DNA from 4 places in the Rhizobium sp. A37_96 genome. Region 1 is predicted to be linked to each of the others. Evidence: riboswitches for the same ligand, from Rfam matches in the RefSeq annotation. Region 1 holds a riboswitch; each other region holds the start of a gene.

Region 1 (2,193 bases):
ACCGTCACATCCGGAGAGAGCGGCCGCTTGACGGCATTCTGGCCGGACATGGTGTAGCTTTCCGCGCCTTCGATCAGCGGCATGCGCGCCGTGCGGAACTGCCCATCCGGAGAGAGCTTGAACTCGCTCGGCAGGCCGGCGGCTTCGCAATGCGCCCAATGCGCGGTGATCACGGGATCGCTCATCGCGCCCTGCACGCCGCTGACGGTCGGCGCTTCCGGGAAGGTGCGGCAAAGTTCGGGATGATTGGCGGCGCAGTGATAGCACTCGCGATTGTTTTCCCACACCAGCTTCCAGTTGCCTTTTTCGATGATGGTGCTCTGGAAGGCGATCTTGGCTTCGCTGATGCGGTGCGGCGCCATGTAGGGTTCGATCGTGGCGCGGACGGACGCGAAGTCCGGAGCGTTCTTTGCCAGGCAGATGAAGATGTAGCCGCCGACGCTTTCGCAATGGACCGGCTTCAGCGAATACTGGGTCTTGTCGAAATCCTCGGCCATCTGGCGGGCGAACAGCAAGGAGCCGTCGAGCTCGTAGGTCCACTGATGATAGGGGCAGACCAGCTTTGCCGAGGAACCGCGATCGGTCGTGCAGACGCGCGAACCGCGATGGCGACAGCTGTTGTGGAAGGCGCGGATAACCTGGTCGCGGCCGCGAACGATGACGATCGGGTAATCGCCGATCTGGACGGTGAAGTAGTTGCCCGCGCGCGGCACTTCGCAATCGTGACCGATGAACAGCCAGTCGCGATAGTAGATCATCTCCATGTCGAGCTTGAAGTACTCGGCGTCGGTGTAGAAGGGTTGCTCCAGGCTGAAACCCGGCCGGCGATTTTTCAATTGCCGCAAAACATTGCTGTTGATATCCATTTGCCTATCCTCGCGCAGTACCGGGAGACGAGCAGAGGACATGCGCGGCCGGTTGGGAACAGCCGGGTGCAATGTCCTGGCCGCCCGCCGCGGTCAGTAAACCATATGTGCCCAAGGCTGGTTTCCGGGCTCTGGAGCGGCCCTGTTTCCAGAACCCCATGGCACCTTCCCAGGCCGACCAGACCCAGTGGCTTTATCCGCCATGCCTTACTCCACCACCGTTGCGGGGGCAGCGCCGGATTTTGACCGGCTTCCCAATTCTCCGCCTCCCTAGCAGACGGCACCTTGAGATTGATATCATCATATCCCTCGGCCCTGTCGGCGGCTGCGCTGCAATGCGACATCGGCTTCGAAATTGACGACAGGTGAAACGGGGCCGTGGGACGGTTGCAAACAGCGCCAATATAGGAAGGTAATTCAAGCTCTTATGTGCCTGCGTGGAAAGTGCGGCATATGCGCCATCCACATCGCATCGATGACGCTTTATTCTGATTGCGACAGATCAGCCGCCGGCCGGCGCTCAGGGGGATGATTGGGCGGCGGAAAGCGCCATCAGGGCGGCCATCGCACGCCCGGCATCGGCAGCCGGCACGAAGATATGATCGTGATAGTAAGCGGCAACGACATTGGCGCTGATCCCCTCGTTTCCAAGGGCCGTGGCGAAGGCCGCCGTCAGGCCCACGGCCTCGAGAGACGAGTGGACCTCGAGCGTAATCATCCGCATTGCCGGTGCCGCCGGAAGCCCCGCTTGCTTCGCCGTCTCCAGGGGAAGGATCAGCGTCACGCCTTCCTTCTCCCGGAAAAGCCCGATCGGCTCCAGATGCAGATGATCCGCGAGCGCGGAGGCCGGCACGGTGCAATAGACGAACTCACCCTCGACGAGATGAGGCTTCATGCCGGAAAGCAGCTGCGTGAGATCGGTCATTCCTGGCATGTTCTTTCGTCTCCTCGAAGGTTTGCCGGCCCGGCGCGGTTAAGCCCGGCTCAAGCTCTGCGATCTATCGTCCCGCATAGAGAGTTTTATAGCGAGATCCGGCATGGCCAAACTCAGATATTTCGACGCTGGGAAGCCCGCCGACCCCGAACCGGCGCCGGCGGCACCGACGACGGGGCACAGCGAATTCCTGCGCACGGGCCGCATCAACCGCGACAGGCCGCATTGGCTTGCGGAAGAGCGCGAATACCTCAGTCATCAGCAGGTGGCCGAGCGTACCGCGCTGAAGCTCAGGGATGCCGGCGAAAAGACCCATGACCGGCTCAACAGCTTCCACAAATCCATCCGTTTTCCGAAGCTCATCTTTCATCACACGCTGAAGGACACGCCGCA
Region 2 (2,193 bases), on a different contig from region 1:
GCGCGGTCGCTTTGGCGGTCCTTGCCGGCCGGCCAGAAGCAGCAGTTCAACCGGCATCTCAGGGCGCTCTACGACAGCCATCGCAACCGGCTGCCCGAGGCGCTGCATGTTCGCCTGAAGCAGGAGCTGGCCGAGGGAAATACCTTGCTGCGGCGTGGCCATTTCATCCGGCGAACGCCGACTGGGCTGGTCTTGAGACCGGCAGGGCGGCAGGAGACCGAACAGCTCTATGCCGACGATGTGATCGACTGTCGATGCCAGGCGCCCGATCTGAATGCCCCGCTGCTGCGGAGCCTGATCGACACCGGTCTTGCGGTGCCGGACGAGCTCGGTCTCGGCCTTGCCGTCGAGGCGGCAGGGGCGCTTGAGGTGAACGGCCGCACGACGGAAGGGCTCTTTGCCATCGGTCCCCTGGGTCTTGGCAGTCTCCCCGACATCGATCTGGTGCCGGAAATCGTGACGCAGGCCTATGCGGCAGCGGAAAGCGTCGCCGAGCGTTTCCATCCGCAGTGCAAGGCGGTGTAGCAACTCCCCGGTTTCCTCTCGTTATGCCAAGTCGGCTGTCCTTCCGCCGCTTCCCCACAGGTGCGATGTCGGAGGGTGAAAATAGCAGGTTGTTATTTGTTATGTAATAACGTAACAAAAGCTATGGCCTATGCCGAACCCAAGGACAAACGAAAGCGCACATGACATCGCCGTTGCCCACCTCCGTTTTCTATGAGATGAATAGCCTCGATGGTGCTGCCCTCGGATTGATCCTGAAGGTGGCTGAAAAGGGAACACGGTGCGGACTACCCATCAGGGGCCAAAACCGTGGCTGCCCCCGCAACTGTAAGCGGAGAGCGCGTTCGCAGCATGCCACTGGCTTTTTGCCGGGAAGGCGCGAACGGGTTGTGACCCGCGAGCCAGGAGACCTGCCATCGATGATATCAACCGTAACGGACGGGGTGTTCCGATGGAAAATCAGTGGTTGGGCGGGGACGCCGTTGCGTCCGTTGGCCCTATCTTGACTTTGCCTCCGGCGAATTCTCCGGGAGGCATTTCATGGACAAAGCAAAAGCGGCAGCGCACCGGATTACCGTCTGCACCAATTGCCGCCACGTCGGCAGGCCATGCCGGCCCGGTCTCGATCTTTTGAAACATCTGCAAGTGGCCATTTCCCAAGCGGGCAGAGTGCTTTCCGATGATTTCAGCCTTGAAGGCAGCGTCTGCATGGCGGGCTGCGAACGACCCTGTACGGTCGCGTTTCAGGCAACGGCAAAAGCGACCTATCTTTTCGGTGACATCGAGGACGCTGCCGATATTGGAGCGCTCGTTTCCTTTGCGCGGCTGTATCGGGATCGCCCGGATGGGCTGACGCGCGAGAGCGAGAGGCCGAGAGCGCTCGGCGGCAAGACGCTGGCGCGCATTCCGGCTGCCATAGTCTCGGCCGAATACCAGCTGTCGCCGTTGCAATAGGAGCCCACGATGTCCGAACGAAGCGCGCGATTGTACGCCGATGGCGTCACCTGGGGGCCTCAGAAAAGCATGCCGATCATCAGCGGCATCACGCTGTCTATCGAAGCCGGCGCCCGGCTGGCCATCATCGGCCCGAACGGAGCCGGCAAGTCGACCCTGTTGCGCTGCCTCTATCGCGGCCTCAAGCCGCAGCGGGGCACGGTGCGGCTCGATGGCGTCGATCTCTGGTCCATCGCTCCCAGGGAGGCGGCGCAACGGATCGCCGTCGTGCCGCAGGAGACACCGGGCGATTTTCCCTTCAGCGTGCGCGACGTGGTGCTGATGGGCAGAATTCCGCATCGCAAGGGCATGGCGCGCCGGAGCGACCGGGATCACGACGTCACGACCAAGGCTCTTGCACGCCTGGAGCTGGAGCCTTTGGCGCTGCGGCAGTTCGCGTCGCTGTCCGGCGGCGAAAAGCAGCGGGCACTGATTGCGCGTGCGCTGGCGCAGGAGCCTGAGCTCATCATTCTCGACGAGCCGACCAACCACCTCGACATCCGCCACCAGCTTGAGATTCTCGAGCTGTTGAAGGGGTTGGGGCCAACGATCATTACGACGCTGCACGACATCAACCTTGCAGCGGACTTTGCGACACATGTCGCCGTTCTCGATTGCGGGCGTCTCACGGGGCATGGCGAACCGGCGGATGTGCTCACCGTCGAACATGTGTCCAACGCGTTTCGCGTTGGCGCG
Region 3 (2,193 bases), on a different contig from region 1:
ACACCACCGATTTATCGGGAATCGCGACCGCCGCCGAACTCAGGCGCTCGTAGTCGGTTATGCCGTAGATGACGCTGTGAAGCTTGCGCGAGACGAAGCTCATCGCGGTCACGGCGCAGCCGGAGGCTACCCCTACCAGCGCGCCGGCGAACACAAGCCCCAATTCGCCACGGCGCAGCAATGCCCTGAATCGACCGAGGTCGAAAAAGGCCGAGAAGACGCCGAGGCGGCGCGGTTGGAATTTCTGCAACATTGGGAGCGGACGATACGTTTTTACTAGAATGTGAGGGCTTACCCTCTATAAACTCCTAACATCAAAGAAATACGGCAAAAAAGCCGCCGGTCTTTTGGGAATTTTCAGCCGATTTCGCAATCAGGACGGTGCGCGTCGCATCCATGCCCTTGATTGACTTGAACTAAGTGAAAGCCTAATCATTGCCGGCATAACGAATGGTTCCCGAGCGGCGATCTGTCGCATGGGATGAAAAGGGAATGTGAAGGGGCGGACCCAATCCGGGCGTTCTCATCACAGCCGACCCCGCGACTGTAGAGCGGTCAGGGACTTTCGTCCGGTTTGACAGCCATCCCGCCGATCGTTCGCATGGGGCGAACAGGCGGAGCAGCTTCAAGCCGGAAAAGCCACTGGTGTGGCATCATGATCTACCGGGGTTGGACGCCTCTCAAGTCTACGAATCGTCCGCCTTTTCATGATGCGCTGCCGGGAAGGCGAGAAAGACCCGCTGGGCTACGATCGGGAGCGACCGGTTTCGGTCCGCCCCGATCGTGGCGCCTTATCCGCGAGCCAGGAGACCTGCCATGCGTGCCGGGCGCAGAGCCTGTTCCAGGAACGCGAGTTCCGCTGCCAGCACGGAGGTTGTCATGGCGCAAGACGAGTTTTCGGCGTGTAGACGCCAATTTTCCGGTATCAGCCCGATGCTGCCGACCCTCGCTGTCGCGTGGGAGCGGAAATAACGCATGTCCTCTTCGAATTCCCGGTCTGTTTTCGTCCTCGGCGGCGCACGTTCCGGCAAATCCAGATTTGCCGAATCCCTGGTTTCGGACACGGGGCTCGAACGTCACTATGTGGCGACAGGGCAGGCGTGGGACGATGAAATGCGCGAGCGCATCGCGCAGCACCGTGCCGACCGCGGCGATCTATGGCAGACGCATGAAGAGCCGATCGATCTCGTGGCGCGGCTTGCCGCGATCGATGCCGACGAGCGCTCCGTGCTGGTGGACTGCCTGACGCTCTGGGTGACCAATCTGATGATGGCGGAGCGCGACATTGCCGCGGAGTTTGCGGCCCTTACCGCGTTTCTGCCGACGGCGCGAGCGCGGCTCGTTCTCGTCTCCAACGAGGTGGGTCTCGGTATCGTGCCTGACAATCGCATGGCGCGCGAATTTCGCGACCATGCCGGCCGGTTGCACCAGATGGTCGCGGCGGCGAGTGCCGAAGTTTATTTTATCGCAGCGGGCTTGCCGCTGAAAATGAAGGGTTGATCCATATGAACCAGGAAAAGATTCCCGCCACCGTCATCACCGGCTTTCTGGGAGCCGGCAAGACGACGATGATCCGCAACCTCCTGCAGAATGCCGGTGGCAAGAAGATCGCGCTGATCATCAACGAATTCGGCGATCTCGGCGTCGACGGCGACGTGCTCAAGGGCTGCGGCGCGGAGAACTGCACCGAAGACGATATCATCGAGCTGACCAATGGCTGCATCTGCTGCACCGTCGCCGACGACTTCATTCCCACCATGACGAAGCTTCTGGAGCGCGATGCGCGCCCGGATCACATCGTCATCGAGACCTCCGGCCTTGCGCTGCCGCAGCCGCTGGTCGCCGCTTTCAACTGGCCTGACATCCGCACGCAGGTCACCGTCGATGGCGTCATCACCGTGGTCGATAGCGCCGCCGTTGCCGCCGGCCGTTTCGCCGACGATCACGATGCCGTCGAGGCTCGCCGCGTCGAGGACGATTCGCTCGACCACGAAAGCCCGATCGAGGAGCTTTTCGAGGACCAGCTGACTTGCGCCGATCTGATCGTTCTCAACAAGACCGACCTGATCGATGTTGCCGGCCTCGGTCGTGTCCGTGCGGAAGTCGCCTCGCGCACTGCCCGCAAGCCGACGATCATCGAAGCCAAGAACGGCGATGTGCCGGCTGCCGTCCTGCTCGGCCTCGGCATCGGCA
Region 4 (2,193 bases), on a different contig from region 1:
CCGAACCGTTTCGAATTCGATGTCGTGCCTCGGCCAGGGTACGATGGCCAGCGCCAGCGTCCCGACAAGCGACGATCCGAGCTGCAAGATCAAAACCTGCAGCTTCACCACCGGCAAAGGGCCGAACAAGAACCACTAAATTCGTGGCGAACGGCAGCTCGGCCGATTAGCCAATCGAAGCAAGGCGCCGGCACGGCGAGAGATTTCCTGCCGGCCGTCACTCCAGCCTGGGCCAAAATGTCTCGGGTCTGGCCTGGTTGCGTTGTCGCCTGCGGATTTTCCGCAGGCTTCGGAGGCCGGAGGGGCGTTATGCTTTTCTCGGTCGTTTGCGTCCGCTTTCACTCGCGATCGCGTACGGGCCTCAAAGCGGCAACCTTTTCCCATCGAGACGCTGCAGCAAACCATTCGCCATGGATGGCAGCGTTATTGGGGCCGCGCACGGTCGATGCGTCTCCGATGCCCATGATCTGCAGCTCACGCAATTCCAAACCAAGATATAAAGATATCTTTATATCTCCTTGACGCTTGCGCCTGCGTCGTTCATGTTGACGCCATCGTGGTTCTTACCCGCGCCAATGCGGATGAGCTAAGAGGGAATTCGGTGCGACGATGTTCGTCCATGCCGAAGCTGCCCCCGCAACTGTAGGCGGAGAGCCGCCGTTCCACCATGTCACTGAGGAAGACGCCTCGGGAAGACGGAACGGTAGCGATGACCCGCAAGCCAGGAGACCTGCCGCGATAGATAACGTCCACGGGCGGGGTGTCCCGGTGTGCCGCGTTGCGACGGGCGCACTGTGCCTATCGTCGATGCGTCAGCCAATGCCTTGCCCACAACCTTCGGGGTAAGGAAATGACCATCAAGACCGCAAATCTCGGTTTTCCACGTATTGGAAGACATCGCGAACTGAAGTTCGCGCTCGAATCCTATTGGGCCGGCAAGACCGATCGGGCCGCGCTTCTGGAGACTGCCAGAACGCTCCGCGCCGATCATTGGCGACTGCAACGGGAAAAAGGGATCGACATCATCCCCTCCAACGACTTCTCCTTCTACGACCACGTTCTCGACACGGCGGTCATGGTGGGCGCTGTGCCTCCGGTCTACGGATGGCGCGGGGGACCGGTCGATCTCGACGTCTATTTCGCGATGGCCCGCGGTTCGTCCGGTAACGGACACGCCGATTGCGGACATGCGCACCATGCAGCCGGTGCGGCCGCGCTCGAGATGACGAAGTGGTTCGATACGAACTACCACTACATGGTGCCGGAACTCAAAGCCGATCAGCGCTTCGAGCTGACATCCAACCGGCCTCTCGAAGCCTTTCTGGAGGCGAAGGCGCTCGGCATCCACACCCGGCCGGTGATCCTCGGGCCGGTGACCTTCCTGAAGCTCAGCAAGGCGCTCGACGATTCCGCTCCGATCGACCTTCTGGAGCGGCTGCTGCCAGTCTATGCCCGCATCCTGTCCGAGCTGGCCGACGCAGGCGTCGACAGCGTCCAGGTGGATGAGCCGGCTCTGGTCCTCGATCTCTCCGACAAGGAAAGGCAGGCCTTCGCGCTGGCGTATAAGGCGCTCGCCAAGGCAGCACCAAACCTCAAGCTCGTGCTTGCGACCTATTTCGGGTCGCTGGGCGACAATCTCGACATCGCTCTGCAGCTTCCCGTCGCCGGATTGCATCTCGATCTCGTTCGCGGCGGCAGCACGCTGGAGGATATCGTCCGTCGTGCGCCGGCGCATCTCGCTTTGTCTCTCGGGATCATCGACGGGCGCAACATCTGGCGAAGCGATCTTCAGGCCATCGCCTCACGCATTGCCGCCGTGGCCGCGCTTCGCGGCGAGGCGGATATCGTGATTGCGCCGTCCTGCTCGCTGCTGCATGTCCCGATCGACATCGAACTGGAAACGGCCCTTGACGACGAACTTCGCTCCTGGCTCGCATTCGCGACGCAGAAGCTCGACGAAATCGCCCTGCTTGGCCGCCATTTCACGGCCGGCGATGACGCCTCGTCGCTCACGGCATCGCAGCAGACCATGCATGCCCGGCTGACTTCCGTCCGGGTGCATGATCCGCTCGTCCAGGGCAGGCTTCATGAGCTGCGGGGCATCGAGCAAAAACGGCAATCGCCGTTTTCGGCCCGCCAGCCGATCCAGCATCGCCGGTTCAAGCTGCCGGCCCTCCCGACAACGACCATCGG

What was found. Region 1 has a riboswitch for cobalamin ahead of ACQZ6J_RS10025 (aromatic ring-hydroxylating oxygenase subunit alpha). Riboswitches for the same ligand answer to the same signal wherever they lie in the genome.
Region 2: it holds a riboswitch for cobalamin, as region 1 does, so the genes downstream of both, ACQZ6J_RS01280 (DUF1636 family protein) here and ACQZ6J_RS10025 (aromatic ring-hydroxylating oxygenase subunit alpha) in region 1, are expected to answer to the same signal.
Region 3: it holds a riboswitch for cobalamin, as region 1 does, so the genes downstream of both, cobU (bifunctional adenosylcobinamide kinase/adenosylcobinamide-phosphate guanylyltransferase) here and ACQZ6J_RS10025 (aromatic ring-hydroxylating oxygenase subunit alpha) in region 1, are expected to answer to the same signal.
Region 4: it holds a riboswitch for cobalamin, as region 1 does, so the genes downstream of both, metE (5-methyltetrahydropteroyltriglutamate--homocysteine S-methyltransferase) here and ACQZ6J_RS10025 (aromatic ring-hydroxylating oxygenase subunit alpha) in region 1, are expected to answer to the same signal.

Annotation. Positions count from the first base shown of each region.
Region 1 covers NZ_JBNWDS010000002.1:742,002-744,194, reverse strand. The annotation lists gene ACQZ6J_RS10025 (aromatic ring-hydroxylating oxygenase subunit alpha) at 1-866, opposite strand, end outside; cobalamin riboswitch at 965-1,169, opposite strand; gene ACQZ6J_RS10020 (ACT domain-containing protein) at 1,387-1,800, opposite strand; gene ACQZ6J_RS10015 (DUF6656 family protein) at 1,904-2,193, shown strand, end outside.
Region 2 covers NZ_JBNWDS010000001.1:269,317-271,509, reverse strand. The annotation lists gene ACQZ6J_RS01285 (FAD/NAD(P)-binding protein) at 1-525, shown strand, start outside; cobalamin riboswitch at 720-936, shown strand; gene ACQZ6J_RS01280 (DUF1636 family protein) at 1,045-1,458, shown strand; gene ACQZ6J_RS01275 (ABC transporter ATP-binding protein) at 1,468-2,193, shown strand, end outside.
Region 3 covers NZ_JBNWDS010000001.1:229,696-231,888, reverse strand. The annotation lists gene ACQZ6J_RS01110 (chloride channel protein) at 1-253, opposite strand, end outside; cobalamin riboswitch at 435-657, shown strand; gene cobU (bifunctional adenosylcobinamide kinase/adenosylcobinamide-phosphate guanylyltransferase) at 976-1,500, shown strand; gene cobW (cobalamin biosynthesis protein CobW) at 1,506-2,193, shown strand, end outside.
Region 4 covers NZ_JBNWDS010000001.1:748,021-750,213, reverse strand. The annotation lists gene ACQZ6J_RS03630 (hypothetical protein) at 1-139, shown strand, start outside; cobalamin riboswitch at 541-752, shown strand; gene metE (5-methyltetrahydropteroyltriglutamate--homocysteine S-methyltransferase) at 851-2,193, shown strand, end outside.